Regions from separate parts of the Ewingella allii genome, predicted to be linked through region 2. Evidence: predicted binding sites of a transcription regulator. Region 2 holds the regulator's gene; each other region holds the start of a gene.

Region 1 (9,852 bases), on a different contig from region 2:
CTTTCTGGTTATTCAGTGCCGATTTCAATACGCCCAGCGCCAGAGACTTTGCCTCGCCCTCAAGGCTCAGCAGGCTGGCGAACAGGGTGCGCAGATGCTCCACATCGGGGTGCGTGAGGAATTCAGCAATATGCGGGTTAGCGCCAGAAACCGGCTGCAACAGCGACACAATTTCACGCAGCTCGCGGAACCCATTCATCGCCTGGAAAGGCGTCAAGGCATAGACCAGCTCAGGCTTATGGTTGGCGTCTTTATAGTTACGTTCGGCGGCATCAATCGGGATACCGGCGGCGTTCTCTTTGGCAAAGCCACACTCCGCCGCACGCTTGCTTGGGTGAACCTGAATGGACAGCGGCTGATCGGCGCAAAGCACTTTAAACAGGAAAGGCAGCTCGCCGAAACGCGCGGCGACTTTCGCCCCTAGCTCTTGCTCCAGGTTGGCGCTAATTTGGCTGCGCAGGGCGATTTCCTGACCGTCGCTTCCTTTAACGTAGGAGCTGCTTTTTGGGTGAGCACCCATCCAAAGTTCGGCCATCGGCTTACCTTCAGGATTGGCAATGCCATAAAGGCTGGTCAATGCGTCGGTGCTGCCCCAGGCGTAGTTTTGTACACCGTTGTTCATTTTTTGCATATTTCGTCCTGAAATCCCCGTTATGCAGGGGATGATGTGAAGAAAATTACTGTGGCGTAGTAAACAATGAGCGCGGGCGGTTAAGCAACTCCTGATGATGAAAAAGTGCGGTAAATGCGAGAAATTATCAATTAGCGATTCTGAAATGCGATGCCTGACCTATACTCGACGAGTCGCCTAAAGAAGATCTGCGTGGCAGTTCCTGGCGGTAAACCTTTGCAAAGCATAAATATTAAATTTCACCAGAAACGAAATTAGGAGAAATATTATGGCGGCAACACGCACTGAAAAGGACTCAATGGGGCCTATCGATGTACCGGCTGATAAACTCTGGGGGGCACAGACTCAGCGCTCTCTCGAGCACTTCCGTATTTCCTCCGAAAAGATGCCTGAGGCACTGATCCACGCCTTGGCACAGACAAAACGCGCGGCGGCCAGCGTCAATCTGGATCTGGGCCTGCTGCCGAAAGAGCGCGCTGATGCGATCATTGCCGCCGCCGACGAAGTGCTGGCTGGCAAGCATCCTACCGAATTCCCGCTGGCTATCTGGCAGACAGGTTCCGGCACCCAAACCAACATGAACATGAATGAAGTGCTGGCTAACCGGGCAAGCGAGATCCTCGGCGGCGAGCGCGGAGAAGGGCGCAAGGTTCACCCGAACGATGATGTAAACAAGAGCCAAAGCTCGAATGACGTCTTCCCGACGGCGATGCACGTCGCCGCCGTCATTGAGCTGCGCGAAACGCTGCTGCCCGAGTTGAAAGAGCTGCACAAGACGCTGGCGGCGAAATCCGAGGCTTTCAAAGATATCGTCAAGATTGGCCGTACCCACCTGCAAGACGCCACGCCGCTGACGCTCGGCCAAGAGATCTCTGGCTGGGTGGCAATGCTGGCCCACAGCATGGTGCACATTGAAGCCAGTATCCCGCACATTGCAGAATTAGCCTTGGGCGGCACGGCGGTTGGCACAGGGTTGAACACGCACCCTGAATACGCGGTGCGTGTCGCCAAAGCCTTGGCTGAAGAGACTAAACAGCCGTTCGTCACCGCGCCGAATAAGTTTGAAGCGCTGGCGACCTGCGACGCTCTGGTGCAAGGCCACGGCGCGTTGAAAGGCTTAGCGGCGTCGCTGATGAAAATCGCCAATGATGTGCGTTGGTTGTCTTCCGGCCCGCGCTGCGGCATCGGCGAGATTTCCATCCCTGAAAATGAGCCGGGCAGCTCCATCATGCCGGGTAAAGTGAACCCAACCCAGTGCGAAGCCATGACCATGCTGTGCGCACAGGTGCTGGGTAACGACGTGGCGATCAACATTGGCGGCGCGTCGGGCAACTTCGAGCTGAACGTCTTCCGACCAATGGTCATTCACAACTTCCTGCAATCCATTCGCCTGCTGGCCGACGGCATGCGTGGCTTTAACGAGCACTGCGCCGTAGGCATCGAACCCGTCCGCGACCGCATCACCCAGCTACTCAACGAGTCGCTGATGCTGGTTACCGCGCTCAACACCCATATCGGTTACGACAAAGCGGCTGAAATCGCCAAAAAAGCGCACAAAGAGGGGCTAACCTTGAAAGACTCTGCGCTGAAACTGGGTTATTTGACCGAAGCCGAGTTCGACGAGTGGGTTAAGCCGGAGGATATGGTGGGGAGCATGAAGTAGGTTGTAAACTTGGGGCAGTTTTGGAGCCCCTTTTTAAATTCAACTTCAAATTCAAGGTCGTGGGCGTCGGCCCACACCGACCAAGGGAGGCGTAAACGCGCCTCCCTTGGAACCCTGCGTTTTTTCTTTTGTGAGATCAAGGCTGCGCAGGGTTGGAATGGACGTGTTTCAGGCACTTTAGTGATCGTCGCGAAGTGCCGCCGCTTAGGCGGTTCCCTCGCTGCGGGATTCCAACCCGCGTAAAATAACACGCGGTTTTCCACCTCTTGCTCGGCGTCACTTCTGAACGCGACTTACAGGCTTCTCAACCGTGCCTTTTCAGTGGGTTTGACTTTGCTCCCTCTCATTTTTAAGGAGAGGGCTGGAAGGGGGGTATTGCAGCAAACTCAGCTCTCAACAACTTGATCAGCCGACCAATCCGTATATAAATGCAGCCGCTTTATTAACAAGTTCAGCGACTGCGCTTCGGGCTTATATTTGTGCTTCACGGCACTCACATCGTAATCATGCAGCTCGCCAAGCTTGGGCACTTGCACATTGGGTGACTTCAAACAGAGGGCTATGAGGGGCAGTGGGCAAGGGTGCTGAACTTGCTTCTGGCTATTGCGATACCACACACGGGCGATGGGCTGGACCTTTACCGGGCGCTTAATCTTCAAAATAGCATGTTCCGGAATGCGCTTTACGTCATTGATTTCACGAGTGACGTTATCCATCCACTGCTCACGGCTGTAAGGCGGCACAGAGCGACCGGCTTTCAGGCTCTTGTCTAACTGGGCCAGAACATCATCGCGGCTGACATTCTTGATGATGTGCTTATTCGCCCAACCGAAGCGAACTGAATCCGGGTCATTCAAATAAGAAATGGTGCGGTAGGCATTCAAGGTAATCAGACCGCGCAGGTGAGTGTGCACAAATTCAAAACGCTGCTCGCGGGCAAGACCGGATTCCACGGTAACAATGTGTTCCAGCTCGGCTTTCAGCTTATTCACTTCCTCTATCAACAGCAGGGCTGCCTGATGTTCAGAAGCATCAACGGCGTAACACAGCACGCCGGGCAGGCGGACAGCGGACTTACTGCTAACATTCTCCCCCTGATGGTGAATAAACAGATTCTGGAAATGCTGCAGCGCCAGCTGCTGCGCGGCTTCACCGACGTAAGGCGTCACCTGAATTCGGTCGGCAGGGTTGTGCTCCTCGCCTTTGGCGATCTCTGGCAGGCTGAATACCCGCGCCTGTAAAAGCTCCAACTGCTTTAACAAACGGCTGAGATCGCCAAGTGCCAGTTCTAACTCATTGAAACAACTGTTCATTCGCCCAATCAGGTCGTAATTCGCCATACTGCCTCCATTTAGTTACAACATACAATATAGTCGAAAAGTAAAAGGGTGCACAACTCATCTTCTGAGACGTTTTTAAGGTTGAGGAAATTTTGTCAGGCAGAAAGAAAAGGGCGCGAACGCCCTTAGATGGAGGAAGTTACTTAACGGCGACTTGTCGGGATTCGGCGAGATGCATCAGGCGGTAGCCAACCAGCACGGCGACGGCAAGCATCAGGCAGATGAAGCTGGTGATGCCATTCCAGCCGAAGCTGTGCCAGAAATATCCGCCCAAGGTCCCGGCCACGCTGGAACCGGCGTAGTAGGAGAATAAATAGAGTGATGAAGCCTGACCTTTGGCGCGGCGCGCGCGGCGGCCGATCCAGCCACTGGCAACCGAGTGGGCCGCGAAGAACCCGCCGGTGAACAGCACCATGCCGATAAAAATGCTCCAGACAGCGGGCAAAGCGGTGATCAGAATGCCGACCAGCATCAGGCCAATTGACCCTAGCAGGACAGGGCCGCGACCATAAACCCCGGTCAACGCGCCCGCTTTCGGCGAGCTATAGGTTCCCATCAAATACACCACTGACAGCAAGCCAACTATGGCCTGACTGAGATGATAAGGGGTGCCGAGCAGGCGATAACCAATGTAGTTAAACATGGTCACGAAGCTACCCATGATCAGAAAACCTTCGAGGAACAGCAGCGGCAGGCCGCTATCGCGCCAATGCAGTTTGAAATTGATCACCAGTTTGCGGGGCTTCAGCGAACTGGCTCTAAAGTGTTTCGAAGCGGGCAGAATGCGCCAGAACATGATGGCGGAGCACAACGCAAACACCCCAATCACCGCGACGGCCACCCGCCAGGAGAAGAAATCGGTCAAGACGCCGGTCACCAGTCGGCCACTCATGCCGCCGATAGAGTTACCGCTGATATACAGGCCCATCGAAAAGGCCACCACGCTCGGGTGAATCTCTTCGCTTAAATAGGTCATGGCGACGGCGGCCACGCCGCTGAGGGAGAGGCCAATTAGTGCCCGCATCACCAAGATGCCGTTCCAGCTCTGCATAAAGGCACAAATCAGGGTACATCCTGCGGCAAGCATCAGCGCCACCACCATCACCGATTTACGCCCCACGGCGTCAGACACCGGGCCAGTGAACAACAGGCCAATGGCCATTAATCCGGTTGAAGCTGACAAAGAGAGGCTACTGGCCGCCGGTGACACGCCAAACTCTTGCGATAACACGGGCAAAATCGGCTGAACGCAGTAGAGCAGGGCAAAAGTTGCCAGACCGGCGGAGAACAGCGCCAGCGTCACGCGGATAAACTGCGGCGTGCCACGTTTAATAAAAGGTGTTTTGCTCAGAGGCGTGGTCGGCGTGGCGGGCATTAAGTCGTCATCGTTAATTGAGAGCCGATCTTCATTGGGAGTGGCGGTTTTTCGCCCTGCGATGTTCACTGGGTTTCCTTAGCGAGAGCCAAATTAATACAAAAAAGATGTAAAAATTTTATCAGTGAGACATCTTTTGTCTAATATATTAATCTCTGTTGATTAAGACGTTAAACCTCTCAATGGCTAATTATGAATAACATTGAACTTCGCCATTTGCGCTATTTTATTGCTGTTGCCGACGAGCTGCATTTTGGTCGTGCGGCGGAAAGATTGCACATCTCCCAGCCGCCGTTAAGCCAGCAGATACAAGCGCTTGAAGCCGCCATTGGAGCCAAGCTGCTCAACCGTAATAATCGCAATGTGAGCCTGACCGAGGCCGGAGAGGCGTTTCTGAAAGAGGCGCGGCAGATAATCAGCCGGGTCAACGACGCGTCGCTGCAAGCTTCAAAAATCCATCAGGGAATTGCCGGGAATTTGCGTCTGGGCTTGACCTCTTCCGCGCCGTTTCTGCGCCGCGTTCAGCGCACCATTCAACGCTTTCACCTGCAATATCCCGAAGTGAACATTCGGATCGAAGAGATGAACAGCACCCAGCAAATCGAACCATTATTAGAAGGAAGGATCGACCTTGGGATCATGCGTAATCGCCAACTGCCGGAGGTTTTGCACCACCAACTGCTGCTCTCAGAGTCGCTGGTAGCCGTGGTGCATGAGGACAATCCGCTGGTGAATCTTCCAGAAGGGGAGCTGACTTTCCAGCACCTGGCTGACCAGCCCTTTGTGTTTTTCTCCAAGGATTCGGGAACATCGATGTATGACGATATTCGCGCCTTGCTCGGTTCCCACGGCATCACGCCCTTTATTACTCAGGAAGTGGGCGAGCCGTTGACCATTATTGGTCTGGTGTCGGCGGGGCTGGGCGTGTCGATTTTACCTGCGGCTTATTTGCGCATTCAGGTGGACGGCGTGCGCTATTTGCGTTTCGGCAAGCAGCAGGGAAACACGCAGGTTTGGATGGTCAATCACCGTCATCGCGAGCTCAGTGCGCCAGCGACCGCTTTTATGAAACTTATGATGCAGGATAAAAATCCGTGAAACCGCTGTTTTTACAGTCAATTCTTAAAGGGTTTTAATTCAATATGTGCACCAAATCACATAACGAATCAAATAGTTGACGACATATAGCAAAAACCCCACCATAGCCATTAATCTTTATTTTGAAGCGCGAAAAATAACGGAGTTTTTTCTGTGATCCCTGATGGGCAGCCTGGGCATATTGATCAAATAAAGCAAACGAACGTCGGTGCCGTATACCGGCTGATAGATCAGTTTGGGCCCGTTTCGCGTATCGAGCTGTCGAAAAAAGCGCAGCTTGCCCCCGCCAGTATTACCAAGATTGTTCGTGAACTGTTACAAGCTCATTTGGTGCAAGAAACTGAGTTTCAGGAGCCGGGCAGTCGCGGGCGTCCCGCCATCGGTTTGGTGCTCGATACTAATGCCTGGCACTACCTTTCTGCGCGCATAAGCTTGGGTGCCATCACCCTCGGACTGCGTGATCTGAGCAGTAAACTGGTAGTAGAAGAGGAATTGCCTCTTCCCGCCGCCGCGGATAAGCCTCTGCTTGAGCGCATCGTCGCTGAAATCGATCAGTTCTTTATTCGCCATCAGCGCAAACTCGAACGCCTCACCGCCATCGCGATTACCTTACCGGGGATGATTAACGCCCGCGAAGGGGTGGTGCATCGCATGCCGTTTTACGCCGACGTCGATGAAATGCCGCTCGGCGCAGCGCTGGAAGCCCATACCGGCCTGCCGGTTTTCGTGCAGCATGATATTGGCGCCTGGACCATGGCCGAAGCCTTATATGGCGCATCCCGCGGCAGTCAAAACGTGATTCAGGTGGTTATTGATCACAATGTCGGCGCAGGGGTGATCACCGGCGGCCGCGTGCTACACAGCGGCAGCAGCAGCGTGGTGGAAATGGGCCATACGCAGGTCGATCCTTACGGTAAGCGCTGCTATTGCGGCAATCACGGCTGTCTCGAAACCGTCGCCAGCACTGATAATATTCTTGAGTTGGTTCGCCAGCGATTAACTCAGGCGGTCAACTCCAGCCTGCAGGGCATTCCGCTGACAATTGAGGCGGTATGCGACGCGGCAAATCGCGGCGACCAGCTGGCCCGCGATGTAATTATTAATGTCGGCCACAGCGTAGGGCGGATCCTCGCCATCATGGTTAACTTGTTTAATCCTGAGAAAATATTGATCGGCTCGCCGCTTAATTTCGCCAAAGAAATTCTCCATCCGGCAATAATGTCCTGCATTCAACAGCAGTCTCTGCCGGCATATAGCGAAAATATAAAACTCGAATCCACTGAGTTTTATAACAAAGGCACCATGCCGGGCGCGGCATTAGTCAAAGACGCGCTGTATAACGGCTCTCTGTTAATTAAACTGCTACAAGGTTAATTATTGGTATGAATTAACCTTGTTGGTTTCCCGCCAATATAATAAAAATCCCAAATTCAAACTTCTGTTTGCCAGTGGACAAAACATTGCGCTAACGCAAATCGTTATCGATTGGTATCGCCTAGACTTTCCCCTGTACATTGTCTCAGGCGCACTCGCCGGAGATAAATCCTCAGTTAAACGGAAGATCCTGGAGCCAACATTCCATGTTAACGCACTTTTTCGTCACGGGTACGGACGCTCGCGTAGGTAAAACCATCGTGACGCGTGCTTTGCTACAGGCTTTAGCCGCGCAGGGGCACTGCGCATTGGGCTATAAACCGATTGCGACAGGGAGTCAGGAACTGGCAGATGGCATTCGAAATAAAGATGCCGTGATACTGCAAGATTCATCTTCTATTTCTTACCCTTATGACAAAATAACGCCGCTGGCACTGTTAGATGAAGATATTTATGCCAGTAATACGCCAGATAATGTGTTTGAAATAATGACCTCTGGCCTGAAGTTTATGCGTCAGGGCGGTGATATTGTGGTGGTTGAAGGCTGTGATGGCTGGAGAACCTTGATCACCCCCGATCGTTTTTATTCTGATTGGGTTCGTCTGGAAAATATTCCGGTTATTTTAGTCGTGGGTATTCAAGAGGGCTGCGTGAGCCACGCCTTATTAAGTGCTCAGGCTATTAATACCGATGGGTTATCGTTAGCGGGCTGGGTCGCCAATCGTATTAACCCTTGCCTTGCGCATTATCAGCAAACAATTGATGCCATTAGCCATAATATTTCAGCGCCGCTGCTGGGGGAAATTCCCTATTTACCGCGCGCTGAATCTCGCGATATGGCGAAATATATCGATTTATCCCTGCTGCCTATTGGTCATAGCAAGACTGCCTGATTCATTGCAGTGAAAGTGACCACTTTTGCCCCGCCGGATGGCTCTCATCCGGCGGGGCTTTTTCAATTTCGTTAGCACGCGACCGATAAACCTTCCCGCAATCTCGCTGATATACTGCAAAATTCATTCTCGACTGAAACATAAGAACAACAGATTAAGCCTATGAATCAGACTGCTTTCGTCCCCTTAGTCAGCCACAAGCGCCGCCCCCTTATCCTTATCGCCTGCATGCTGTCGATGTTTATGGCGGCAGTCGAAGCCACCATTGTGGCGACCGCCATGCCCACCATCATTGCCGATTTGGGGGGATTCTCACTGCTCGGCTGGGTGTTTGCGGTCTATCTGCTGACTCAGGCGATCACCGTGCCGATTTATGGCCGACTGGCGGATTTATACGGCTGCCGAAAGGTGTTTTTCATTGGTACTACGCTGTTTTTGATTGGCTCAGTGCTCTGTGGCTTCTCGCCGTCTTTGCCGTGGATGATTGGCTTCCGCGCCTTACAGGGGCTGGGCGCCGGAGCGATCACCCCGATTGCCACCACGCTGATTGCTAATGTATATGGCCCGCAGGAGCGCGCCAAGGCGCAGGGCTACCTTGCTAGCGTGTGGGGCGTTTCAGCGATTGCCGGTCCACTGCTCGGCGCGTTTATCGTTTCGCATTTCCACTGGGCGGTCATTTTCTGGGTCAACGTGCCTTTAGGGCTGTTAGCCATGGCGATCCTCTGGCGCTTTTTACCGGCGGAAAGCCAGCGCAAGCAGCACATTCTGGACTTGGCCGGAACCACTTATCTGACCTTGTCGGTCGCCGCGCTGTTACTTGCCATGCTGCAAGCTGAGGCTTTTGGCTACTGGGCCTTAGCGCTGGTTGCCTTCGCGCTGTTCACCGGCTGGCTGCTGGTTCGCCAAGAGCGCAAAGCTCCTGAGCCACTTTTCCCGCTGGCCCTGTGGCAGAGCAAAGTGATTATCGCCGGGAATATTGGCGGGCTGGTGATTGGTGCCACCATGATGGGCATTAGCGCCTTTTTGCCGACCTTCGTGCAGGGGGTGATGGGCGGAACGCCATTAGAGGCGGGCACCACGCTGGCGCTGATGTCTATCGGCTGGCCGTTGGCCAGTATGCTGAGTGGCAGAATTATGCACGCGACGTCATACCGCGCTACGGCGATGATCGGCGGTCTGCTATTGGTCAGCGGCAGTCTGATTTTACTGCTGTTATCGCCATCTTCCGGCCTGTGGTGGGCGCGATTAGCAGCCTTAACTATCGGCGCGGGGATGGGGCTGTGTAACACCACGTTTTTGGTGTCAGTGCAAAACGCCGCCGAGCCAGCGATCCGCGGCATTGCCACGGCGTCAACGGTGTTTACCCGCATGCTCGGGTCGGCCATTGGCACGGCGCTGCTTGGCGCAACCTTGAACCTTAATCTGGAAAAACGCCTGCCGAATATTAGCGATCCGGTGCAACAGTTGATGGAAAAAAG
Region 2 (9,852 bases):
CTTGTTGCTCGCAGGGGCCTCTCCATGGTTAATCAGTCTTATTTCATTAGCATTTATCATTTTTATTTGCGGATTTCTCTATTTTTGTGAGTATTCACGAAGAATCGATGTCAGTGGTGAAGTGATCACGCTGCCCCATTCCGTCAATATTTATGCGCCACAACAGGGATACATCACCAAGGCTTATGTCAAAGTGGGAGATGAAATCAAAAAAGGCGATCCTATCTACGCCATTGATCTCTCTCATACCACCTCATCAGGCAATGTTAGCGCTGAAACTAAAATTGCTCTTGAAAAACAGGTCGTTAATCTTGAAGCAATTACTGCGCATTTGAAGAAAAACCGGCATGTTACCGCCGAGAACTTAAAGAGCCAGCTGAAAAAATATACCGAATCTAATAAAGAAACCCGCAGATTAGTCGAAAGCTCGCGCCGGGGCGTAGAAAACATGCGTCAAGGTCTAAAAAGTTACGAAGAATATTTGACTCGCGGTTTAATCAATAAAGATCAACTTAATAACCACCGCAGTCAGTTTTACCAGCAGCAAAGCACTTATCAAAATTTAAACAGTCAGGCAATTCAGGAAGAGCTGCAGGTGGCTAAAATTGAGAGCGACCTGTTAACGCAGATAGCTGACATTGATAACCAAATTTCGCAAAACGAATTTCAATTAAACGATCTGCGCAGAAAGATGATTGAATCTGATGCCAGCGAAAGCGTGATTGTCAGTGCAAAATCAGCGGGCATCGTGGAATCGCTAAGCGTGACGACCGGGCAAATGGTCAGTTCAGGTAACAGTCTGGCGCAAATAATGCCGGTTAAAGATATTAAATATTATCTTCTCCTTTGGTTGCCAAGCAGCAGTCTGCCTTATATTAAAACTGGTGACGGAATTAATATCCGCTATGACGCATTTCCATCAGAAAAATTTGGGCAGTTCCCCGGCACCATTGATCTTATTTCTAAATTGCCCGCATCCAAACAGGAGTTGGGTCAATACAGTACTGCATTGACGGACCCCAAAGGGGAGCTGACGGATAATTATTATAAAGTTTTGGTTTCCATCAATAGAACCGATTTTAGCGATAAAGGCAAGATGATGTATTTATCCCATGGTTTAAAAGCCAGAGCGATTGTCTTCCTCGAAAAACGGCCTTTATATCAGTGGATGTTCACTCCTTTCTATAACATTAAAGACAGCGTAACTGGCCAAGTCGATGAAAAATAATACATTCAACTATATTATCCAAAAAATGAATTTTGGATTTAAAAGAAAAGTTCCGCATATTCTGCAAACTGAAATGTCTGAATGCGGCTTGGCTTGTCTGGCGATGATTTGCGGCTATTATGGCCTGAATATCGACATGTTTAATTTCCGCCAGAAATTTTCAGTTTCCAGCCAGGGTGCGACCTTAAATGCGATTGTCCAGTCAGCGACGGCGGTGAATTTAAAAAGCCGCTCGCTGGCGCTTGATATGGATGAAATTAAACAGCTTAAACTGCCATGCATATTGCACTGGGATATGAATCACTTCGTGGTATTGGTGGCAGTGAAACGCTCTGGCTATGTGGTTCACGACCCGGCTTTTGGTAAGCGGGTTATCTCCCATCAGGATATGTCTAAGCATTTTACCGGCGTAGCCCTGGAATTGTGGCCCGACAGTAAGTTTCAAAAAGAGACGCTGAAAACCCGCGTCAAGCTGCTCGACTTAGCAAGAAGCGTTGTCGGTTTGAAGCGCGCGTTAACCAAGATATTCTTCCTCTCAATTGTGATTGAAGCCATCAACCTACTGACGCCAGTGGGCACCCAGCTGGTGATGGACCATGTGATTCAGGCCAAGGACCTCGGCCTGCTTTCGGTTATCTGTATCGGCTTGCTCACGGCCATTATTTTTAGCTCCTTTGTCAGCATGCTGCGCGGCTGGGTGTCGCTGGTTATCGGCTCGCTGATTGATGTGCAATGGAAAAACTCCTTCTTCGATCACCTGATTCGCTTGCCCCTCTCTTTCTTTGAGAAGCGCCATCTTGGCGATATTCAGTCACGCTTTAGCTCGCTAGATACCATCCGCAGCACTTTCACCAACAGCATTATCGGTGGGGTGATTGATGGCATCATGACTATTGGCCTGATTGGGATGATGGTGGCCTACGGCGGCTGGCTATGTTGGGTGGTGGTTGGCTTTACCGCCCTTTACGCCATCATGCGTCTGGCAACGTATGATTTTTACCGTCGACTGTCGGAAGAGAAAATTGTTAAAGACGCCAAGGCGGGTTCCCACTTTATGGAAACCCTCTACGGTGTGGCCACCATTAAGGCGCTGGGGCTGAACCACAAGCGTTCGCGTTTTTGGCTGAATCTGAATATTGATGCCACCAATACCGGCATCCGCCTCAACCGATTCACCATGCTGTTTGGCGGTATTAATACCTTTATTACCGCCATTGATCAGGTGGCTATTCTCTGGCTCGGTGCCGCGATGGTGGTGGATAATGCCATGACGCTGGGGATGTTTATGGCGTTCAATGCATACCGTGGGCAGTTCTCCGGCCGCGCTTCCAACCTTATTGACCTGTTTCTACAGCTGCGCATGTTATCGCTACATAACGACAGGATCTCCGACATTGTCTTTACTGAGGCTGAGCAAGAGGCGCCGGCGCGTCAGGTCTTCCCGCCAAACAAGCCCATCTCTTTTGAAGTTAAAGGACTCGGTTTTCAGTATGACGATTTATCTCGCCCGGTATTCAGCGAGTTGAGTTTCAACATTGAACCTGGCGATAGCGTGGCGATTGTCGGCCCATCCGGGGTAGGTAAAACCACCTTACTGAAGGTGATGACCGGCTTATTGCCTCCAAGTCAGGGGACGGTGCTGGCCGACGGACTCGACATTAATAAGATTGGCGTGAACAACTACCGGGAAAGCATTTCCTGCGTGTTACAGGAAGATAAGCTGTTTTCCGGCTCCATTGCCGACAATATCGTCAGTTTTGATGTGGAACCGGACCGTGAACTGATGCTGGCTTGCGCGGTATATTGCAATATTCATAATGAAATTATGCAGATGTCGATGGGTTATGAGACGTTGATTGGCGAGCTGGGCAGCGGGCTGTCCGGCGGGCAGAAGCAGAGGCTGTTAATTGCCCGCGCACTGTATCGCAAGCCGAATATTATCTTTATGGATGAAGCGACCAGCCATCTTGATTTGGACAACGAGGAGATCATCAACAAATCGATTTCCCAGTTGCAGATCACTCGCATTATCGTGGCGCACCGGCCATCGACGATTGCTTCCGCCAATCGAGTGATCACCTTGGGGGTAGCCATTCCTGCGCCCTAGTCGAATAATCTGACGCGAAGCGGCCTGGCTGGTTTCACAATACCTTCTGCTTGTGCAAGAATGCCCGCACTTATTTAGGTAAAAGCCAGGTCGAAAATGAATTGCGTGGATTGCTGTAGATATCTGAGTGTAGATGAAGCTGAATGTTTTTACTTATCAGTGGGATACCTCTGAAATGCTGCTGCTCATCGACAACTACGACTCCTTTACCTACAACCTGTATCAATATTTTTGCGAGCTGGGTGCCGACGTTTTAGTTAAGCGTAACGATCAACTCAGCCTCGCCGACATTGAGCAGTTGGCTCCTTCCCATCTGGTTATCTCGCCCGGCCCTTGTACCCCAGACGACGCGGGCATCTCCCTCGCCGCCATCACCCATTTTGCCCAAAAGCTGCCGATTTTGGGCGTCTGCCTTGGTCATCAGGCTATGGCGCAGGCCTTTGGCGGCCGCGTGGTGCGTGCCCGAAAGGCGGTACACGGCAAAACCTCGTCTATTCGCCACAACGGAGAAAGCGTTTTTCGGGGTTTAAACAACCCGCTGACCGTCACCCGCTATCACTCCCTTATCGTTACCCCTGAAAGCCTGCCGGACTGTTTCACTCTCACCGCGTGGACTGAGCGCGATGGTCATCCCGATGAGATCATGGGCATCGCCCATAAGCAGCTTCCTCTTCATGGGGTGCAGTTCCATCCCGAAAGCATCCTCAGCGAACAGGGCCACCAGCTGTTAGATAATTTTCTTAAGATTTAATGGCTTAACTCCCCCTTTAGAATTTCTTCCCTGCAAAGGCAGATTTCCGTTTGCTTGTGGGTGATTTATTATGCATATTTTATGACTATATTTTCACATCCGTGTCGGCTGTGGATCTCTCTGCACCATGCTTGTTAGCAACAAGCTATGTCAGGCAATGTATTGAAGGGGATGTAAATAATGGCGGAAAAATCAGCGGTAACGCGTCAAGATCACGATCGGACTATTTTGCCGGTTTATGCACCAGCGCAGTTCATTCCGGTGAAAGGGAAAGGCAGCCGCGTTTGGGATCAGCAGGGTACCGAGTATGTTGATTTTGCGGGCGGTATTGCGGTCACCGCGCTGGGGCATTGCCATCCGGTGTTAGTGAAAGCGTTGCATGAGCAGGGTGAAACCCTGTGGCATGTGAGTAACGTCTTCACCAATGAACCGGCATTACGACTGGCGCAGAAGCTGATCGACGCGACCTTTGCCGATCGCGTATTTTTTGCTAACTCTGGCGCCGAGGCCAACGAGGCCGCCTTTAAGCTGGCACGCTACTACGCCGCGCATCGCCACAGCCCTTATAAAAGCAAAATCATTGCCTTCCACAACGCCTTCCACGGCCGCACTTTCTTCACCGTTACCGTGGGCGGGCAGCCGAAATACTCCGACGGCTTTGGTCCAAAACCTGCCGACATAGTCCATGTGCCTTTCAACGATCTCGACGCCGTTAAAGCCGTGATTGATGACCACACCTGCGCCATCGTGGTCGAGCCGGTACAGGGCGAAGGCGGTGTTACGCCTGCCACGCAAGAGTTCATGCAAGGTCTGCGCGAACTGTGCGATAAGCATCAAGCCTTGTTGGTGCTCGACGAAGTTCAAACCGGCATGGGCCGTTCCGGCAAGCTGTTCAGCTATATGCATTACGGCGTGAAGCCGGACATTATCACCACCGCAAAAGCGCTGGGCGGCGGTTTCCCAGTCAGCGCGATGCTGGCAACGGAAGAAGTGGCGTCAGTCATGGAGCCGGGCAAGCACGGCACCACCTACGGCGGCAACCCACTGGCCTGCGCCGTGGCTGGTGCCGCGCTAGATATTATTAACACGCCAGAGGTATTGTCGGGCGTGGCGGAGCGCCGCGAGAAATTCATTCAGGCGCTGGAAGCGATTAATGAAGAGTTCGGCCTGTTCAAATCTCTGCGCGGGCAGGGGCTGCTGATTGGCGCCGAGCTTGCCGACACCTATAAAAACCGCGCCGGTGATTTCCTCAAAGCCGCCGCCGAATCCGGTTTAATGATACTGGTCGCCGGCCCGAACGTGATCCGTTTCGCGCCATCGCTGGTAATTGAGTTTGCTGATATCAGAGAAGGGATGGAGCGCTTTAAGCAGGCCATTAGGAAGGTGGTGGCGTAGGCGAGACGGACGCTTTTAACGTTAAGACCGTGGGCTCGCCGCCCACACTGGCCCAAAGGGTTTTAAACGAAACCCTTTGGAATCCTGCGTTTTCGCTGTTGGAAGACCGAGGCTGCGCAGGGTTGGAATGGACATGTTTCAGGCACCTTTGTGACAGCCGCGAAGAGCCGCCGCTTAGGCGGTTCCCTCGCTGCGGGATTACAACCCGCGTAAAAAGCCACGCGGTTTTCCACCTCTTGCTCGGCGTCACTTCTGAACGCGGCCTACTGGCTTCTACACCGTGCCGTTTCAGTGGAGTGCTATTCTGCTCCCCTAAATAGGCGAGGGAGCAAAGCAAAATCACTGAAACGGCACGGTTGAGATGCCTCAAAACCGCAGTCAAAAATGGCGCTGAGCGAATGGTTCGAGACCTATGGCTCGAAGCCTGAAGCGAAGGTACCGCCTAAGCGGCGACATTTTGCGGTGGATAACGGAAGTACCTGAAACACGTCCGCCTAACGAGCGGAGCGCGCAGTAAAAGAGCCTGGGGGTCCAGGGGGCGGCGGCGATAGGCCGCCCCCTGGTCGGTGTGGGCCGATGCCCACGACCTTGACCTTGAAGTTGAATTGAAGAGCGCCCGCTGATCGCCATCTGCTCATCCCCCCTTAACGCGCCTCGTCAACCAAACCCCATGATGAGGGCGCTGTTTCCACGCGAGTGAAGAAATCGTGTGCATCACGCTGAGGTGCGACAGCACGCGGCGCAGGTGGCGTTCCATCTCGGTTATCGGCATGTCGGGGTGCAACTCGGGCGCGGCGAACAGGCTGTTTTCACTACTTGGGCCATCGTAGGTCAGGCGCTGTTGGCAGCTTTGCAGCGCGATTTCGCAACGCTGTAGATAATCCATCGCTAACTGCGGGGTCAGCATATAGTGTTCGCGAGCCAGAATGGTCATGGCGTTGATATGCTCGACGATAAACTGGCTGTGGGTCACCCACAGACGCATATCGGCCAGATAGCGCGAATTAAAGCCCGGCTCCTGCATGGCCTGATTCAATGAGGTAAACAGCGCGTTATGAGCCTGATTGACCTTCATGCGCGCATAAGCCAGTTTCTCCGGGTCGGGGTCTTCCTCGAGCAGCAGGCGGATGGCGGTTTGGTCGCTCTCCAGCGCCTGATAGGCATTTTGCCGCAACAGCCCGCTCTGCCACTGCGGCCACAGCCACAGGGTGCCGCCGAAGGCCAGCGCGCAGCCAATCAGGGTGTCGATAAGCCTTGGGACGAGGAAGTGTGCGCCGTTCATCGCCAGCAGTTGCAGGGTGTACACCGCCGTCACCGTAATACCAATGGTCGCCAGCCCGTAGTTCTTGCGCAGCACGGTGTAAGACACCACGGTGATCACCAGCATGCTCAGTAGGGTAACGCTTTCGGGAAGCTGCAACTGCAACAGCCCCGAGGCGACCAGCAGCCCAACCAGCGTGCCGAGCGCACGGTGCTGGATCCGCACCCGCGTGGCGTTGTAGCCGTTTTGGCTGACCAACATCACCGTCATCAAAATCCAATAGGGCTTCGGCAAATTGAAAAACAGCCCGAGACTGCTGCCAATAGCCAGCATCACGCCCAGCCGGGCGGCATTGCGTAGCGCGGCGGATTTAAAAGAGAGATAGCTTTTCAGCGCAGGCCAGAACGGCAGGCGGTTTTGCGTCTGCATTAGGTCGCGGCGGTAGAGTGGGCGCTGAGTGCGCAGCAAGCGAGCAATACGGCTAAAGTGGTAATAACAGAATTGGCCGACCGGGTTATCGCGATAGCGCGAGGCAATTTTCTCCAGCGCCGCGAGTTCATTGGTCATGTTGAAACGGTCCGAGCGGCGGTGATAGAGAATGTCATCGGCGATCACTCGCAGACGGGCGGCGATCACCTGCGCATTGCGGCGAATCACCGCCTCGGCGTGGCTCTCTTCCACCAGCTTCTGCACTTCTTCGGGCAAATGCAGGCTGACGGCGATGTGCTCCTGTAAATCGAGCGCCACCTGAAAACGCTGAAACAGCCTCTTGTGCTGGTGATGCCCCTGCTGCGGCAACATGTGCAATTGCTGGTAGAGCAGGGCGATCAGATCGATCACCTGCTGCTGGCGTTTCAGCAGCGGCGGCAGCGCGGTTTCCGGATCGGTGTGTTGGGTGAGCAGGCTGTATTTGGCTTCGAAATAGTCGGCCAGCTGGATATAAAGCTGGCTGAGGGTTTCGCGCATTGGTTGCTCTTCAGAGAGGCGAAACCAAACCCAGTTAAACAGCCCGTACCACGCAGTGCCGACGATATACAGCAGCGGCGCGTGCCAGATGGGCACCAGCCCGGCCATGCTCAGGGTGAAAATGGTGGCCACCAGCGCACCCGGCAGTAAACGCGCGTGCAGTGGGCCAATCTCGCCGGTCACGCCAATAATCAGCGCCAGCGATAACATAATAAGGGGCAGGGGAATGTGCCAATTCACCAGCATCAGTTGCAGCATCACGCTGCCGAATGCAAACAGAGAGCCGCCGACAATCAGGCGTTTGAAAAAGCGTTTGTGGGGAGTATCCAGACCAGAAATGTTGCAGCAGGCGGGCACCAGCGAGAACAGCAGGCCCATTTGCAACTGGCCGAACATCCAGCCGATAGCGACCGGAATTGCCAGTACCAGCGTCTGGCGTAGCGCGTAGTTGACCTCGGGATGATAGAAAAACCGACGCCACAATCTCATGCGTTGCTGCTTAACACGCACTATCAATCAGTCTCCCTAGGCTCCAATAAAAACGGCGCGACAGTTGCCTGCCGCGCCGTTTCTCAGGGAATTAACGTGTGCCGTAAACGACAATCGTTTTACCGTGAGCGGAGATCAGGCTCTGATCTTCCAGCATTTTTAGAATTCGACCAACGGTTTCGCGGGAGCAACCCACGATCTGGCCAATTTCCTGACGAGTGATTTTGATCTGCATCCCGTCTGGGTGAGTCATCGCATCCGGTTGTTTTGCCAGATTCAGCAAGGTCTGCGCGATACGGCCGGTAACGTCGAGGAAAGCCAGGTTACCGACTTTCTCAGAGGTTACTTGCAGGCGTGTCGCCATCTGAGCGGATAAGCGCATCAGAATGTCCGGATTAACCTGAATCAACTGGCGGAATTTTTTATAGGAAATTTCAGCCACTTCGCAGGCAGTTTTTGCACGAACCCAAGCACTACGTTCCTGACCTTCTTCGAAGAGTCCCAGCTCGCCGATGAAGTCACCTTGATTCAGGTAGGACAGTATCATCTCTTTGCCTTCTTCATCTTTAATCAGGACGGCAACCGACCCTTTCACGATGTAGTAAAGCGTTTCGGCCTTTTCACCTTGGTGAATCAGCGTACTTTTAGAAGGATACTTATGTATATGACAGTGAGACAGGAACCATTCGAGAGTAGGGTCTGTTTGTGGCTTGCCGAGAACCATTTGCTATTATCCTCTGTTGTTATCGCTGCCCAAAATCACAGGGCTCAGAGTTCCCTGTACGGCGTCTTTAAATACGCGCCCTTTTAGCATATGAACTGTCCAGCAATGCTGCAAGCGGGAGTCGGAGTGAAACAAGAATCTGAATATTTCTGTTAACACCGTGGCTTCAGAGTGAAAACCACAAACCCATCACCGCAATTTACTGAAACAGTGTGTAACGGCTTTGTTTGTAGCACAGGTTTGCGCGGGTGTCTTCTGTTGTCTCGCTTCAGCATGATGGCGATCGGGTTACGTTGCCGGTTTTTTTCTAAAAGAGTAGTCTGAAGGAAATTTCTGCTTCATAAACGCATCAGGAGTATGGCACATGCAGGCACGGGTAAAATGGGTTGAAGGGCTGACATTTTTGGGTGAATCCGCCTCTGGACATCAGGTTCTGATGGACGGCAATGCGGGCGACAAGGCCCCAAGCCCGATGGAAATGTTGCTGATGTCTGCGGGAGGTTGCAGCGCCATCGACGTGGTGTCGATTCTGCAAAAAGGTCGCAACGAGGTGCACAATTGCGAAGTGAAACTGACCTCAGAACGCCGCGAAGAAGCACCGCGCCTGTTCACGCGCATCAACCTGCATTTTATTGTCAGCGGCAAAGATTTGACTGACAAAGTGGTCGAGCGCGCCGTGGCCTTGTCCGCCGAGAAATACTGTTCTGTTTCATTGATGCTGGGCAAAGCCGCCACCATCACCCACAGCTTTGAAATCGTCGAAGCGGAATAAGCGTTACCAAGGGTACTGCTGACACTTCAGCCGCAATAACTCTAAGAATCGCCGCGCCGCAAAGGTTAGCGGCGATTTTTGCGAATAGAATACGCAGTATTCCGCCTCCGGCAGAGTATCAATGTCCAGCAAGCAGAGTTTGTCCTCCAGATGAAAAGG
Region 3 (9,852 bases), on a different contig from region 2:
TACCGACGAAGTGAAAGTTAAGATTGTTGGTATGGGCGTAGGTGGTATCACCGAAACCGACGCAACGCTGGCTGCTGCTTCTAACGCTATCATCCTTGGCTTCAACGTACGTGCCGATGCATCTGCTCGCCGTGTCGTAGAAAGCGAAAGTCTGGATCTGCGTTACTACTCCGTCATCTATAACCTGATTGACGAAGTTAAGCAGGCGATGAGCGGTATGTTGGCGCCAGAATACAAACAGCAAATCATTGGTCTGGCTGAAGTTCGTGACGTATTCAAGTCACCGAAATTTGGCGCAATCGCAGGCTGTATGGTTACTGAAGGTATGATTAAGCGTAACAACCCAATCCGTGTACTGCGTGACAACGTGGTTATCTATGAAGGCGAGCTGGAATCCCTGCGCCGCTTCAAAGATGACGTTGCCGAAGTTCGTAACGGCATGGAATGTGGTATCGGCGTGAAGAACTACAACGATGTGCGTACTGGCGATGTGATCGAAGTATTCGAAATCATCGAGATCAAACGTACCATCGCGTAATCTTAGCGACGTCGCTTATATCCAGTTGGGGGGCCTTGAGCCCCCCTCTTTGTCTGGAGATTGTCTGAAGGAGTTTTATCATGGCAAAAGAATTTAGCCGTACCCAACGTGTCTCCCAAGAGATGCAAAAAGAGATCGCCATCATCCTACAGCGCGAAGTCAAAGACCCGCGCGTAGGCATGGCGACCGTTTCTGGCGTTGAAGTGTCTCGTGATCTGGCCTATGCCAAAGTCTTCGTGACCTTTTTAGATGTTTTGACAACAGACAATCACGATCCTGATCGTGTGAAGAATGGCATTAAAGCTTTGCAAGACGCGTCTGGTTTCATCCGCACGTTGATTGGTAAAGCCATGCGTCTGCGTGTTGTTCCAGAGTTAACCTTTGCTTACGACAACTCACTGGTTGAAGGCATGCGTATGTCTAACCTGGTGACGAACGTAGTGAAGAATGACGCTGAGCGTCGTTCTGCTGCAGGTGATGACGAGGAATAACAATGAGTCGCCCACGTCGTCGCGGCCGTGATATTCACGGCGTTCTGTTATTGGATAAGTCCCTTGGTCTGTCCTCTAACGACGCGCTGCAAAAAGTAAAACGTTTGTATAACGCCAACCGTGCGGGCCATACCGGTGCGTTAGACCCACTGGCTACCGGTATGCTGCCGCTGTGTTTAGGGGAAGCGACCAAGTTCTCGCGTTTCCTTCTGGACTCAGACAAGCGTTATCGCGTGGTTGCCCGCATGGGGCAGCGCACCGATACTTCTGATGCCGAAGGTCAGATTATCTCCGAGCGCGATGTCACCTTTAACCAACAGCAGTTGGATGAAGCACTGGACAGCTTCCGCGGCGAAACTCAGCAAATTCCTTCTATGTATTCCGCACTGAAATACGAAGGGAAGAAGCTCTATGAGTACGCCCGTCAGGGGATTGAAGTCCCTCGCGAATCTCGCCCGATTAACGTGTATGAACTGAAGTTCATTCGTTGGGAAGGCTTTGAGGTTGAGCTTGAGATCCACTGTTCCAAAGGCACTTATATCCGCACTATCGTTGACGATTTGGGTGAAAAGCTAGGCTGTGGCGCGCACGTGACTTACCTGCGTCGCTTGCAGGTGGCGACTTATCCTTTCGAACGCATGGTGACGATGGAACAGCTGCATGCGCTGATCGCACAGGCGGAAGCCGAAGGCATTGAACCGCGCCTGTTGCTGGACCCTCTGCTATTGCCGATGGACAGCGCCTGTGAAGATTTCCCTGAAGTAAACCTTTTGCCAGTTGTGGCGGGATACGTGAAGCAGGGGCAACCCGTACAGGCTTCCGGCGCCCCGACGTCAGGCATGGTGCGCATCACCGAAGGCGAAGAACGTAAGTTCATTGGCGTCGGTGAAATTGACGATGATGGCCGCATTGCGCCGCGTCGTTTGGTGGTTGAATACACCGAGTAAGCCCTTTCTGCTCACCTTGCGATCGTATTATGCAAAGAGTAGAATAGCGCAGCTTATGCATTGGGTAGCTGAATTAGAGATCGGCACCCGTATTAATTATCTATAATATTTTGGAGTATGATTATGTCTCTAAGCGTTGAAGCTAAAGCTCAAATCGTTGCAGACTTTGGTCGTGGCACTAACGACAGTGGTTCTACCGAAGTTCAGGTTGCTCTGCTGACTGCTCAAATTAACCATCTGCAAGGTCACTTTGCAGAGCACAAAAAAGATCACCACAGCCGTCGTGGTCTGCTGCGTATGGTTTCTCAGCGTCGTAAACTGCTGGACTACCTGAAGCGTAAAGATGTAGCACGTTACACCAGCCTGATCGAGCGTCTGGGTCTGCGTCGCTAATCAAGCGAGTTTCAGTGTAAAGGGGCCTATAGGCCCCTTTATTCTAGGAAGCGACAGCAAATCAGGTTACTGTATGGCTGTTTTTTCTGTAGTACTTTTAAGAACATGAACTTCCGTTACAGATGTTTTCGCGCGGCTAATGAGAGACTTTATTGCCACTTTGTCAGGTATATAAGGATTGTCATTAGTCGCGAGAATGTAGTGAGAAGCTCGGATATTTATCGGCGTGAACTGCTGTCATAACAGCTGCGCGCCACAAAAAAGGATATTACATTGCTTAATCCGACTATTCGTAAATTCCAATACGGTCAACATACCGTAACGCTTGAAACCGGTATGATGGCTCGTCAAGCGACAGCCGCAGTTATGGTTAGCATGGACGACACCGCAGTATTCGTTACTGTTGTTGGCCAAAAGAAAGCAAAACCAGGTCAGAGCTTCTTCCCACTGACCGTAAACTATCAGGAGCGTACTTACGCTGCTGGCCGTATCCCGGGTAGCTTCTTCCGTCGTGAAGGCCGCCCAAGTGAAGGCGAAACGCTGACTTCACGTCTGATTGACCGTCCAATTCGTCCACTGTTCCCAGATAGCTTCCTGAATGAAGTTCAGGTTATTGCTACCGTGGTGTCTCTGAACCCACAGGTGAACCCAGATATCGTTGCGATGATTGGTGCTTCTGCTGCACTGAGCCTGTCTGGTATTCCATTCAATGGCCCAATCGGTGCTGCACGCGTAGGTTACATCAATGACCAATACGTTCTGAACCCAACCGCTGACGAACTGAAAACCAGCCGTCTGGACTTGGTGGTTGCCGGTACTCAGGGCGCTGTGCTGATGGTTGAATCTGAAGCTGAAGTGTTGAGCGAAGATCAGATGCTGGGCGCAGTCGTGTTCGGTCACGAACAACAACAAATCGTTATCGACAACATCAACTCTTTAGTTGCTGAAGTGGGTAAAGAGAAGTGGGATTGGCAGCCAGAAGTCGTGAATGCAGAACTGCACGCACGCGTTGCTGCTCTGTCCGAAGCTCGTCTGGGTGATGCTTACCTGATCACTGAGAAGCAAGAGCGTTACACTCAGATCAACACCATCAAAGCTGAAGTTGTGCAGACTCTGCAAGCTGAAGATGAGACGCTGGACGCTGGCGAAATCTCTGATCTGCTGGGCAGCATCGAGAAAAACGTCGTTCGTAGCCGTGTGCTGCGGGGCGAGCCGCGTATTGACGGTCGCGAAAAAGACATGATCCGTGGTCTGGACGTGCGTACTGGCGTTCTGCCTCGTACTCACGGCTCTGCTCTGTTCACCCGTGGTGAAACTCAGGCACTGGTTACTGCAACGCTGGGTACTGCCCGTGATGCACAGAACCTTGACGAGTTGATGGGCGAGAAGACAGATAGCTTCCTGTTCCACTACAATTTCCCTCCATACTCTGTAGGTGAAACCGGTATGGTTGGCTCGCCAAAACGTCGTGAAATTGGTCACGGTCGTCTGGCGAAACGCGGTGTGTTGGCGATGATGCCTAAACCAGAAGACTTCCCGTACACCGTGCGCGTTGTTTCTGAAATCACCGAGTCTAACGGTTCTTCTTCAATGGCTTCCGTTTGTGGCGCTTCTCTGGCACTGATGGACGCAGGTGTACCAATCAAAGCGGCCGTTGCTGGTATCGCGATGGGGCTGGTTAAAGAAGACGAAAACTTTGTGGTTCTGTCTGACATTCTGGGTGACGAAGATCACCTGGGCGACATGGACTTCAAAGTGGCCGGTAGCCGTGACGGTATTACCGCACTGCAGATGGACATCAAAATTGAAGGTATTACCCGCGAAATCATGCAGGTTGCTCTAAACCAAGCTAAGGGTGCGCGTCTGCACATTCTGGGCGTGATGGAACAGGCTATCAGCACGCCGCGCGGTGATATTTCTCAGTTCGCACCACGCATCCACACCATCAAGATCAGCCCAGATAAAATCAAGGACGTGATCGGTAAAGGTGGTTCAGTGATCCGTGCGCTGACTGAAGAAACCGGCACTACCATTGAAATTGAAGATGATGGTACAGTTAAAATCGCTGCGACCGACGGTGAGAAAGCGAAATACGCTATCCGTCGTATCGAAGAGATCACTGCTGAAATCGAAGTTGGCCGTATCTACCAAGGTAAAGTTACCCGTATCGTAGATTTCGGTGCCTTCGTGGCTATCGGTGGCGGTAAAGAAGGTCTGGTCCACATCTCTCAAATCGCTGATAAGCGTGTTGAGAAAGTGACTGACTATCTGCAGATGGGTCAAGAAGTTCCAGTTAAAGTTCTGGAAGTTGACCGTCAGGGCCGCGTTCGCTTGAGCATCAAAGAAGCGACTACGCCAAGCTCGGATGAAACTGCAGAGCCTTCAGCTGAGTAATATCTGTAACATTTGTTTTACAGCTCTCTGTCTTTAAGGCAGAGAGCTGCTCGTATCATGAGCGCAGGATGCACTTGTGTTAAGCAGGCGGATGACAGGATGTTAATCCAATGTTTGTCTTCGGGAGTGGAAATGAAGCCTTTCTTGCGCTGGTGTTATGTTGCGACAGCACTTATGTTGGCAGGATGCAGCAACCATGATTGGCGTAAAAATGAAGTTCTGGCGATTCCGTTGCAGCCTACGTTGCAGCAGGAAGTCATATTGGCGCGCATGGAACAAATTCTTGCCAGCCGGGCTTTGACAGACGATGAACGCGCACAGCTGTTATATGAGCGCGGTGTACTGTATGATAGCCTTGGACTTAGAGCGTTAGCGCGAAATGATTTTTCACAAGCGCTATCTATTCGTCCTGATATGCCAGAAGTTTTCAACTACCTGGGGATTTACCTAACGCAGGCAGGCAATTTTGATGCTGCCTATGAAGCGTTTGATTCTGTACTAGAGCTTGATCCAACTTACAACTACGCGCGTTTGAACCGAGGTATCGCACTGTATTACGGTGGCCGATTCTCGTTAGCGCAGGATGATCTGCAGGCGTTTTATCGAGACGATCCAAATGATCCCTTCCGTTCGTTATGGCTTTATCTTGCGGAGCGAGAAATCAATCCGAAGAATGCCGACGTAGCATTGCAACAACGCTACGACAAAGCGGACAGAGGGCAATGGGGATGGAATATCGTCGAATTCTACCTGGGTAAGATCAGCGAAAAAACGCTGATGGAACGCCTCAAGGCGGAAGCAACGGATAACACTTCGCTCGCTGAGCATCTCAGTGAAACTGACTTCTATTTAGGTAAGCATTACCTAAGTCTGGGGGACAAGAACAGCGCCTTGGCACTGTTCAAACTGACGGTAGCTAACAACGTTCATAATTTTGTTGAGCACCGCTATGCATTGTTGGAATTGGCGCTATTAGGCCAAGAGCAAGACGACCTATCAGAATCGGACCAGCAATAGCTGACGACACCAATCAGCCCTCTTAACCATGGTTTAACCATTTTTAAGCGCCTTAACGGGCGAGGGTTGCTTTGTTCGTTTTATAATCTAATTTGAGCCGGTTCACACTTTTCAATGAAAATGACAGAAAATTTTCTCGACGAGTTATGTAGACTGGCTGCCATTATTAATGAGGCACGTGTACATGACTACTGAGCTTGAAACCTCTTTTGCTGACCTGGGGCTGTCCGCTCCAATCATTTCTGCCCTTACCGATTTGGGCTACGAAAAACCATCACCAATTCAGGCTGAGTGTATTCCTCACCTGTTGAACGGCCGCGATGTTCTGGGCATGGCTCAGACCGGTTCCGGCAAAACTGCAGCCTTCTCTCTGCCACTGCTGCACAACATTGATGCTTCTTTGAAAGCACCACAAATTCTTGTTTTAGCACCGACTCGCGAACTGGCAGTTCAGGTTGCTGAAGCAATGACCGACTTCTCTAAACACATGCATGGCGTGAACGTTGTTGCCCTTTACGGTGGCCAACGCTATGACGTCCAGCTGCGCGCTCTGCGTCAGGGGCCACAAGTTGTTGTGGGTACCCCAGGTCGCCTGCTGGACCACTTGAAACGCGGTACTCTGAACCTCTCTAACCTGAGCGGTCTGGTACTGGACGAAGCCGATGAAATGCTGCGTATGGGCTTCATCGAAGACGTTGAAACTATCATGGCGCAGATCCCGGCTGAACATCAGACCGCGCTGTTCTCTGCAACCATGCCAGAAGCGATTCGTCGTATTACTCGTCGCTTCATGAAAGATCCACAGGAAGTGCGCATTCAGTCAAGCATCACTACCCGTCCAGACATCAGCCAGAGCTACTGGTCTGTGTATGGCCTGCGTAAGAATGAAGCGCTGGTTCGTTTCCTGGAAGCTGAAGATTTCGACGCAGCCATCATCTTCGTGCGTACCAAAAACGCTACGCTGGAAGTGGCTGAAGCTCTGGAACGCAGTGGCTACAGCAGCGCAGCGCTGAACGGTGACATGAACCAGGCTCTGCGTGAGCAGACTCTGGAGCGTCTGAAAGATGGCCGTCTGGACATTCTGATCGCAACCGACGTGGCAGCACGTGGTCTTGACGTAGAACGTATCAGCCTGGTTGTTAACTACGACATCCCGATGGACTCTGAGTCTTACGTTCACCGTATCGGCCGTACCGGTCGTGCTGGTCGTGCTGGTCGCGCACTGCTGTTCGTTGAGAACCGCGAACGTCGCCTGCTGCGCAACATCGAACGTACAATGAAGCTGACCATTCCAGAAGTTGAAATTCCAACTGCGGATGTACTGGGTGAGCGTCGTCTGGCTAAGTTCGCCGCTAAAGTTCAGCAGCAGCTGGAAAGCAGCGATCTAGATATGTACCGCGCGCTGTTGGCTAAACTGCAACCCGCTGAAGAGCTGGACATCGAAACGCTGGCCGCAGCACTGCTGAAAATGGCTCAGGGCGAACGTCCACTGATCGTTGCTGCTGATCCAGTGTTCAAAAGCCGTCCGCCACGCCGTGAATTCGACGATCGTAATGATCGCGGTGACCGCCGTGAACGCCCATCTCGCGATGGTGATCGTCCTGCACGTGATGGCGATCGTCCACGTCGTGAGCGTCGTGACGCTGGCGAAATGGAGCTGTACCGTATCGAAGTGGGTCGTGATGACGGTGTTGAAGTTCGTCACATCGTTGGCGCTATCGCTAACGAAGGCGACATCAGCAGCCGTTACATCGGTAACATCAAGCTGTTCTCTTCGCATTCAACGATCGAGTTGCCGAAAGGCATGCCGGGCGAGATCCTGTCTCACTTCACCCGCACTCGTATCCTGAACAAGCCGATGAACATGCAGTTGCTGGGTGATGCACAGCCACAGGCTGCACGTCGTGAACGTCCTGCTGGTGCAGGCGGTGAGCGTCGTGGTAACGGTGCTCCGCGTCCTTTCAACGGTGAACGTCGTGAAGGTGGCCGTGGCCGTCCTTTCAATGGCGAACGTCGTGAAGGCAGCGCACCAGCCGGTGAGCGTCGCGCTCCAAGCCGTGCTCCGCGTCGTACTACTGACGCATAATTTGGCTGCTGCTTCGGCAAACGTCAGATAAACAAAAACCAGCCTGCGGGCTGGTTTTTTTATGCGTGCAATATAGGAAGGAAAAAGAGGGCGTTAGCCGATCCGCACTTCTTTCACCAGGTCGCCCTGCAACTGCGAAACAATATCGAAAGAGTGCAAGCGCGCCTGATGGTCAAAAATTTGGCCATTAATCATCAATTCGTCGGCTTCGGTTTCGCGCAGGATATTTTGCAGTCCGGTGCGGATAGTCTCTTTATTCCCCACCACTGACATGCGCAGTGCCTGATCTACGCCAAAGCGTTCGGACGCCGACCACAGACTTTCAATGTTATCCACCGGCGCTGGCAGTTTGCCCGGATTGCCGCGACGCAGATTGATGAACTGCTGCTGGTTCGAGGTGAACATGCGGCGCGCTTCTTCATCAGTATCGGCCGCGATGGCGTTGATGCACACCATGGCATGCGGCTTTTCGAGCTGCTCGGAAGGTTTGAACTGGCTGCGATAAATCGCCAGCGCCTGATACAGCATGTCTGGTGCGAAGTGGGAGGCGAAGGCAAACGGCAAACCCAGTGCTGCAGCCAGCTGTGCGCTATACAGGCTGGAACCCAGTAGCCACAGCGGTACGTGCAGGCCCTGACCCGGCACGGCTTGTACTGGCTGGCCCGGCTGGACATCGCCAAAGTAGTGCTGCAACTCCTGCACGTCGCGCGGGAAATTATCCACATCGCCAGACATATGGCGGCGCAGCGCAATCATCGTGCGCTGGTCAGTGCCCGGCGCACGGCCCAGGCCCAGATCGACACGGTCCGGATAGAGCGTTGCCAAGGTGCCGAACTGCTCGGCAATCACTAAGGGTGAGTGATTGGGCAGCATCACGCCGCCGGAGCCTATACGGATGGTTTTGGTGCCGCCAGCGATAAAGCCAAGCAGTACGGAGGTCGCCGCACTGGCGATACCAATCATGTTGTGGTGCTCGGCCATCCAGTAACGCTTATAGCCAAGCTTTTCAGCGTGTTGCGCTAACTCCAGCGAAGAATGAAAGGCTTGTTTAGGGCTTGAACCTTGAGGTACGGGGGCTAAATCCAGCACGGAAAGGGGAACGGTGTATTTCTCAGACATAGTCGTCGCTCACTCGTTGAGGGCTGAGGGCGAAGCCAATCGCCCGCTAATTATACAGGTCAGTATTACCGAATATGTTTGGGCTGAATACTTGATTTGTGCTCTATGTATTTGGCTTTGGGTGAATGTATTTGGTTTAGTTTATAATTTTAACCAATATGTTGTTTCGTGTTAAAAAAACCAAACCGCACCCCGCTATCATGCGTCCTCTTCATGACCTGAAGACGCAAATAGCAACGGACGACGTTCGATGGAAATGGAAATGCCAATGCTCGAATCCCGAGGGTTCTCGCGCTGAGTTTCACTCTGGCAAATAAAAAGGAAGCTAAAACAATGAGTAAGAGAATATTATTGACCCTGCTGTTAGTAGCAGTGGCCATTTCGCTGGCGGTACTTTTCCGCGCGGGCAACCAGGACTTATTATTGCAAGGAGAAGTGGACGCACCGGAGGTGATTGTTGCGTCTAAGGCTAAAGGCCGGGTGATTGAACGCTACGTTGAGCGTGGCGATGATGTGAAAGCCGGGCAGCTGCTGATGTCTCTCGACAGTCCGGAACTGATGGCGCAGTTACGCTCACTGGAGGCGGCACGCGATCAGGCCAAATCACAGCTGGAATTGTCGATTAACGGCACCCGCGAAGAGAGCATCCGCAACCTGAAAGCGACGTTGGGACAGGCGCAAACTGAGTACACCAATGCACGCGACGAGTACAATCGTAATGCCAAAGTGGCCTCCAAAGGCTATGTTTCTGCATCAGATTTAGAGAATTCCCGCCGCGCGCGCGACAGCGCTTATCAGCAAGTATTAGTCGCCAAAGCCAACCTCGATGAAGGCGTTAATGGCGACCGCGCCGAGCAGCGCCAGAGT

Evidence for each region. Region 2 encodes CRP, which controls carbon source genes, mostly activating them, when cyclic AMP is high. Its sites were predicted from a motif close to ATGTGANNNNNNTCACAT; they were not measured.
Region 1: the regulator CRP is predicted to act here: its motif matches at 6,152-6,169, upstream of mlc (sugar metabolism global transcriptional regulator Mlc).
Region 3: the regulator CRP is predicted to act here: its motif matches at 5,871-5,888, upstream of yrbN (protein YrbN).

Annotation. Positions count from the first base shown of each region.
Region 1 covers NZ_JAWUDN010000001.1:1,134,280-1,144,131, reverse strand. Annotated here, with positions in the region: gene manA (mannose-6-phosphate isomerase) at 1-631, opposite strand, end outside; gene fumC (class II fumarate hydratase) at 900-2,294, shown strand; gene tus (DNA replication terminus site-binding protein) at 2,681-3,634, opposite strand; gene SBO83_RS05465 (MFS transporter) at 3,774-5,009, opposite strand; gene SBO83_RS05460 (LysR substrate-binding domain-containing protein) at 5,202-6,107, shown strand; gene mlc (sugar metabolism global transcriptional regulator Mlc) at 6,261-7,481, shown strand; gene bioD (dethiobiotin synthase) at 7,688-8,374, shown strand; gene SBO83_RS05445 (MDR family MFS transporter) at 8,537-9,852, shown strand, end outside.
Region 2 covers NZ_JAWUDN010000005.1:299,808-309,659, forward strand. Annotated here, with positions in the region: gene SBO83_RS13765 (HlyD family secretion protein) at 1-1,228, shown strand, start outside; gene SBO83_RS13770 (ABC transporter transmembrane domain-containing protein) at 1,218-3,335, shown strand; gene SBO83_RS13775 (aminodeoxychorismate synthase component II) at 3,511-4,086, shown strand; gene argD (bifunctional acetylornithine/succinyldiaminopimelate transaminase) at 4,264-5,481, shown strand; gene SBO83_RS13785 (YccS/YhfK family putative transporter) at 6,116-8,191, opposite strand; gene crp (cAMP-activated global transcriptional regulator CRP) at 8,289-8,921, opposite strand; gene SBO83_RS13795 (OsmC family protein) at 9,286-9,693, shown strand; gene SBO83_RS13800 (LysR substrate-binding domain-containing protein) at 9,697-9,852, opposite strand, start outside.
Region 3 covers NZ_JAWUDN010000008.1:70,367-80,218, forward strand. Annotated here, with positions in the region: gene infB (translation initiation factor IF-2) at 1-538, shown strand, start outside; gene rbfA (30S ribosome-binding factor RbfA) at 619-1,029, shown strand; gene truB (tRNA pseudouridine(55) synthase TruB) at 1,032-1,976, shown strand; gene rpsO (30S ribosomal protein S15) at 2,100-2,369, shown strand; gene pnp (polyribonucleotide nucleotidyltransferase) at 2,643-4,763, shown strand; gene nlpI (lipoprotein NlpI) at 4,896-5,780, shown strand; gene yrbN (protein YrbN) at 5,901-5,975, shown strand; gene SBO83_RS16740 (DEAD/DEAH family ATP-dependent RNA helicase) at 5,965-7,866, shown strand; gene SBO83_RS16745 (luciferase-like monooxygenase) at 7,960-8,985, opposite strand; gene SBO83_RS16750 (efflux RND transporter periplasmic adaptor subunit) at 9,319-9,852, shown strand, end outside.